DNA from 3 places in the Paenibacillus sp. FSL R7-0128 genome. Region 1 is predicted to be linked to each of the others. Evidence: riboswitches for the same ligand, from Rfam matches in the RefSeq annotation. Region 1 holds a riboswitch; each other region holds the start of a gene.
The links. Region 1 has a riboswitch for cyclic di-GMP ahead of NST26_RS02610 (transglutaminase-like domain-containing protein). Riboswitches for the same ligand answer to the same signal wherever they lie in the genome.
Positions count from the first base shown of each region.

Region 2: it holds a riboswitch for cyclic di-GMP, as region 1 does, so the genes downstream of both, NST26_RS01365 (anti-repressor SinI family protein) here and NST26_RS02610 (transglutaminase-like domain-containing protein) in region 1, are expected to answer to the same signal.
Region 3: it holds a riboswitch for cyclic di-GMP, as region 1 does, so the genes downstream of both, NST26_RS31390 (flagellar assembly protein A) here and NST26_RS02610 (transglutaminase-like domain-containing protein) in region 1, are expected to answer to the same signal.

Region 1 is NZ_JBBOCD010000001.1:622,096-624,296, reverse strand. It holds gene NST26_RS02610 (transglutaminase-like domain-containing protein) at 143-952, opposite strand; cyclic di-GMP riboswitch class I at 966-1,046, opposite strand; cyclic di-GMP riboswitch class I at 1,120-1,201, opposite strand; gene NST26_RS02605 (class D sortase) at 1,327-1,980, opposite strand; gene NST26_RS02600 (GtrA family protein) at 2,048-2,201, opposite strand, start outside.
Region 2 is NZ_JBBOCD010000001.1:327,437-329,637, reverse strand. It holds gene NST26_RS01375 (TasA family protein) at 1-16, shown strand, start outside; gene NST26_RS01370 (helix-turn-helix domain-containing protein) at 338-670, shown strand; gene NST26_RS01365 (anti-repressor SinI family protein) at 815-958, opposite strand; cyclic di-GMP riboswitch class I at 993-1,096, opposite strand; gene NST26_RS01360 (2-oxoglutarate dehydrogenase E1 component) at 1,592-2,201, shown strand, end outside.
Region 3 is NZ_JBBOCD010000001.1:7,333,592-7,335,792, forward strand. It holds gene biuH (biuret amidohydrolase) at 1-330, opposite strand, end outside; cyclic di-GMP riboswitch class I at 835-927, shown strand; gene NST26_RS31390 (flagellar assembly protein A) at 1,035-2,201, shown strand, end outside.

The sequences.
Region 1 (2,201 bases):
CTCTCATTTCCTTTGCCGCTCCAACAACGCTTATTTATAATAACCTATCCTTCTATTAAAAAGCAACCTTTATATAAATAAAAATAACCCGCTTAATGACTAAGCGGGTTATTCTCAGATAATGCTATAGTTACAGCTATTCTTAGTAGAATTTCGCTGCAGTATATTTGCTTGCTGATTTGATCAGTTCTGTTGATGCTGTTTTCTTACCCAGACCTGCATCCACTGTAGTATCAATCGTCACCCATTTGCCGTTCAGGAACACTTCGTTCCAGGCATGGTATGAAGTTACATAGCTTGTATTCCCCATAACCAACTTGGTTGGAATCCCTTCACTGCGGAGCATAGTAGCGAACAAGGAAGCGTAATCGTAGCAGATACCTTTGTTGGTAGCCAGTGTATTGTCGTTGTTCGGAATATAATCTGTGCTTACGCTGTTGGCCAGAGAGTAGTCATATTTCACGTTAGCTACGATGTAATTGTAGATAGCCTTAACTTTGTCTGCATCTGTGGTCAGACCCTTTGTAAGCTGTGCTGCCTTTTGAACGGATTTATCGGAAGAACTCCACTTTACATTCTGTACAGAGCTCAAATATACGGCATTCACATTGCTCATTGAAAGAGATACAGTCTCGGAAGATAGTACTTTGTATTTGTTGCCGGTAGTATTCTCAAGAACGGAGACCTTGTAAGAGCCATTACCTTGTTGCAGCGGGAACGTCTCGGTCGGTTTGGAAGTGTATAAGTTGTAAGTATAGCTGTTATTGTCCTTGGTAATCATGAGCTTCATCTTCTTGTCTTTAGGAACATCGTACGATACCCCGATAACCCCTTGATCAAGTTGTCCAACATTTAACCAGCTTGAATCTGCATTTGCTGCTTGAGCAGTGCCTGTCTGCACGGAAGTGACGATCACAAAAAGTGTAATCAGCATTAAATAAAACTTCTTCATGGATAAAACCCCTTTCGGTAGCTGGCTGCCATTCTTACGGGAAGGCCCTTTAGCTTTGCGTCCCTACCTTTCGATAGGTTTGCCGTTATCGTATAAGCTTTATCTGTCCAATCTACTGCCACATAATGACAGATTCAGAATGAAAACAAACAAAAAAAGCCTCTTCATTCGGTAACTGGCTGCCATCCATGACGGGAAGGCCCTGTAGCTTTGCGTCCCTACCTTTCGATAGGTTTGCCGTTATCGTGTATTAGCTTTCATAGTTATAGCTTACCATATCTCAATCTATTAGCAAGACCCAAATCACTAGATTCCCGCAAAAATAGACTAAAATTTTATGTTTTTTGACCTTTCTCAGCATTGTCCTATGACAATCAGGTCAACTTTGCATGAATAATGAGTCTGTGGGTAGGGTTGACAAGCGGATCACAGGTAATGAGGGTCAGAATCTTATCATCATCCTTACCCTTCAGAACTGAAATATCGGTAGGCTCTACAATAGATACATCATATACAACATATTTGTATTCCTGTCCGCTTGTAATAACAGTAATGGCATCCCCTTTACCGACCTCATCCAGTCTGTTGAACAGCCGCCCTGCCGTTCTTGACCGATGTGCCGCAATCGCTGCATTGCCTACCGCGCCAATCGGAGCTGTCTCCTTCATATGCGCCGCCGCATGCTTCATATTGGTCTTGGTGGCGCCCTCCAGTACAGGCAGCTTCAGATCGATTTTATCGATTTCAATAATAGCGGTGATCTTGCCTCCCACTTCAATCTCGGGCGCTGTAGTGGGCACCGGCTCTTCCGCACCAGACTCTTCCGCCAGCAGCTGGGTGACTTCCGCATAAGGCTTGCTCAGATCCTGGCTGGCAGGAGCCGTAGCCGAAGGAACGATTTCACTATAGGCCTGTTCAGCCTCTTCCAGCAGCTTCTGCTGCTGACGGTCCTCGTACCATTCGCTTCCTTTGGGGTAGAGCATAATCAGGACCCCGGCAAGTATAATCAAATAGGATAACTTCCGCATGACAATCGCCTCCGCAATATAGAATAAGTGCTGCCCCCGCAGGGGACGGGGAAGACATACTGTACCTCTAGAATACCCACTTCCGGCTTCCAAAGAAATTAATGATTACTGTAACAAAGGTAACCAGCACCTTGGCCATCAGCACCTGGACTCCCAGCCGATCAGTCAGCAGATGAATCAGCAGCACCGAAATGCCCAGCACCAGCAGATTCAGCACAATA
Region 2 (2,201 bases), 290 kb from region 1:
GGGAGAAGCCAAGTAGATCAGGGGCCAGCCTATACAAGTGAAAATGGCTTTGCCGTCCTTTTATTAGGAAGGCAGCGTTTCAGCAATCCATCAAGACGGCATATCCTCCCCCATCCGGGCCGGGTATGCCGTTTCTTTTTCCCCGCTGCCGGGTTCAAGGATTTTTGTCCGTTTTGCGGATTTTTGTTATACTGACAAGAGAAAACGGCTTTGCCGGCCTTTGAACGGGCGGTACCGTTTCAACGAGAAAGATAAGGAGAATGTATAGCGCGAAGCATATCACTTCTTATTTTTCACCAAAAAAAGTACGGAGGGCGTTGTAATCGTGTCAGATACTATGGGAAGCCGCATCCACAAACTCCGACTGGAGAAGGGCTATTCGTTATCCGAGCTTGCCGATAAGGCTGATGTGGCGAAATCATACCTCAGTAATGTGGAACGGAACATTCAATCCAACCCCTCCATTCAATTCATCGAAAAAATCGCTGACGCGCTTCAGGTATCCATTCATGCACTGTTGTATGGCGGACTGGCAGAGACGGAAGAACAGGCTCTGGACGGGGAATGGTTCCGGCTTGTTCAGGAGGCCATGGCCTCCGGTATAAGCAAACGCGAATTCAAGGAATTCCTCGATTACCAGAAATGGCGCATGGAACAAAAGGACAACTAGACGAGCATTATATGCCACAGGGAAGACTCCGCACGGCAGGGAGGCCGCCTTCGGCGAAGGCAGCCTTTCAAGCGGCATACAGAAAAGGCACAGCGTACCGGACGCTGTGCCTTTTCTGTATGTATCCGAACAATGATGACCGCCTTACATCGCCTGGAGCGCCTTCTCACTTAGAAACCGGCGGATATCCTCCGCCGCGATCCCCGCCTGCTTGGCAGACATCAGCAAGTGCACCCATTCTAAATCCAGATCTACTGCCTGCAGCTCGTCATTCCCCTGGTTGGACATATCCAAGAAATCTCCTCCTAGAATTTTCGCGTCCCCAGGCAGTCCGGCCATCATAGTAGTATTGCTACTTTGTAGTATTTCTACTTTAGATCCGAGACTTTGTGCCCCTGTCTTTCGGCAGGTTTACCTTTTACTGGACCCTTTCCATCATGAAAGGATCTGGCAAGAATCGATGAAACCGTTCTCCGCAATAACATTATACAAGATCATGTGCGATTAGTGTGTCGTTTTCTGGAATTTTTTTATGAAAAAATGTGAGGAAACTTAGCTGAAATTGCCAGCGGCTTGTATAAATATTTCCAGTTCCAAGTTCAAACACTAGCTAATAGTTTAAATATACTAAAGGGAACCCCATCCGCCCCGACTTGCCGCTGCACGCAACATCGTATAGAGACAATTACCCATTTGTATGTATAACGGGCTGTTATATGAGTTTTTTCTATTTATGATAGTTCCGTATGAATACTGTAATGAATCATGCCAAATTGCGAACGGATTGACCGAAAGTATGAATTGATTACCCCGCCGGAAAGTAGCACAATAGGATGAGAATGAAACCGCAAACATTTGCAGCTCCGCCAAGTGGCACACTGGATGCCTCGCGTGGAGTTTATCCGTTAGGAGGACCTATTCATGGCAGTCAAAGAGCCCTATAACGACACAGTATGGAGCAAATACTACGGCCCCAACCTGGGCTACATCCAAGAAAGATATGAGCAATTTGTCAAGGACCCCTCTTCTGTTGAACAGCATTACCGCGATCTCTTCACCGTATCCGGCCCCCCTCCACTGGCACCCGATGCCGAGAGGGCTCCAAGGCCTGCCGTATCAGCAGATGCCGAGTGGCTCAAGAAGGCTGTCAAGGCCTCGAAGCTGATCGCCAATATTCGAATATATGGCCATATGGCCGCAGACATTGACCCGCTGGAGCGCAGCACGAACCCGATGGCCAAATGGCTGGAGCTGGAGACCTACGAGCTTACCCGCGAGGATCTTAATGCCCTGCCCGCTTCGCTGATCTGGGATAATGCCCCTGCGGATGTGCATACCGCAATGGATGCCGTCCACAGAATGCGCCAGGCCTATACACAGACCATTGCTTATGAATTCGGGCATGTGCATGATGAACGCGAGCTGCGCTGGCTCAACAGCCAGGCGGAATCTATGACCTCCCCTGCCCCGCTGAATAATACAGAACGCAAAGAGCTGCTGAAGCGGCTGGTTCAGGTGGAGCATTTCGAGA
Region 3 (2,201 bases), 6.7 Mb from region 1:
GAGGATTCGTCCCGCCGGTCCTTCGGAGCCGATCTCGGCCCCGATCTGGCGGCTGCGCCACCGCTTGTTCGCCGGCAGATCCGACAGATCCGGCTTATGCCCCTCGCGGGTATGGATCACGGTGAAGCCTTCGATGTCCCGGATACGGGCCAGCAGCCGCTGAATGGGCTGGATCGCCCTCGCTGTTAATGAGAGGTCATAACCCATTCTCTCGACGTAACCGCCCTTGCCGCAAAAATCCGTCTGCATGTCGATAATCATCAGCGCTGTCTTCGCCGGGTCCACAGCCCCGTCATAAGGCCAGATGTAAGGTGTTGCTGCAATCTGCATGGTTTATGCTCCTCTCCTGATGTCGCTATCTCTATTAATGTCATATTAGTTAACATTAATTCGTGTTTCCTTGGTATGAGTTAGATTATATTACAATGAATTTGCGATGTCTTCGGTTTTATTACGAAATAATACACTGAATGTTTGTGTTTATTTACATAGTTAACATACACATAACATTAACACTCGCAAAACCGCTTATTAAAAAAGAACACTCCGAGTCTTACCAAGCCCAGGGTGTCCCAACAGTTGAATGCTCATACTTTCCTCCCCCTGCCTCTTCCATAAGCTGTAAGCGCTGGGAAACCAGTTTTTTTGTCGAAATAGAGCTGCATATTTCGAGTTTTTTGATAAATAGGCATAATATAGTTGAAAAATAGCTCTTTAAGTACTAGAATTAAGCTTGTTTGCAGAAGTTAATGACGCGTAAGAACTATTTATGACTCTTTTTGTCGATTACAGTCGACCATAACTCCCACCTCTACAGGATGTATATCATTGATCTATTTCTAAAGGCAAACTCCCCGAAAGGGCAGGACGCAAAGCTATGGGCCTAAGAACGCCGGAATCTGCGTTTACGGTTGCCAGGCTGCCAATAGAGACCACTTAAGCCAGCTGTTCCGGAGGGAAAGCCTCCCAGGCTTGATGATGTTCTTTTTCTGTACGAATTGCCATTGATCATACGAAAAAGTGAGGTTACAACCATGCCGCAGCAGGATATCGAACCAAGCCGATATGAATTCGTAGAGTCCCTGATGCTCGAACGTAAAGGTCTCCTGGATTCATTCTCTGTGGAGGGCCGAGCTTCTGACGGGACAACTGGAGATAAGAATGGAATTATCCTCGTGCAGGACAACCAGATATTCATTACTCCCCCGCTCCCCGGAGGTGCTCCCGCCCGCATTTCTGCGGTCCACCCTGTTGTCCTGAAGATCAACTGGAAGACCGTTACAGAGCCAACCGAGGTGACCAGAGCGGATTATATCACTTGGGAGATCTGTGAGAAGCCGCAATATGAAATTACCGTATCGCCTGACAAGCTCAAGGTCCACTTCACTTTATACCGTGCAGAGAAGTACGCCTGGAATCTGGTCAACTGCCCCGCCGCCTTCGAAGCGGTCGTCCGTGCCCAGCCCAATCCGGCGATGCTACTGTCCACGCTCACCATAGAACAGATTATCGCCTCACTGGACAACCGTTTTATTCTGCGCAACCTGAACATTCCCGCCCTGTACGCGGAGCTTACGAACCCTACATATCTCCCCGTATGCATCGCTGAAGGCAGAGCCCCGCTGCCCGGCAAGGAAGCCCGGCTGGAATTCCTGCTGCCTGAGCATACACTTGAGGGGAACCGGATGCTTCAGGGACAGGGAGCCCGGGGTCAGAAGCCTGCGGAACCCTTGGAGTATCTCCGTTTCCCGGGAGCCCCCTTTGCCTTTGCAGGCGAAGTCTTCGCCCGCAAGCTGCCGCCGGAAGAAGGCATTCCCGGCCTCGACACAGACGGAAGGGTCCTGCCCCCTCCCCCGCCGCAGGATATCTACTTTGCTGCCGGTAATCATGCCAAGCTCCTTCCCTGTGGTAATATCGTAGCCCGGCACACCGGCAGGCCCCGTATCTGCGGAGGAAGCGGCAGCGTCCGGATATGTGACTTCCCTCCGGTCAGTCTTCTGGCCAGAGAGATGACAGATCCTGCGGGCGATGTTATGTTCGCAGGTGACATCATTGTACCGGGAGATCTGGAAGGACCTGTACGAATTGAAGCCCTCGGGAATGTGTACGTCTATGGCGATATCCGCCAATCTACAATTATAGCCACCGGCAGTATTTACGTTAGCGGCCAGGTCACCGGCAGCGGCCTGTACGCCGGACAC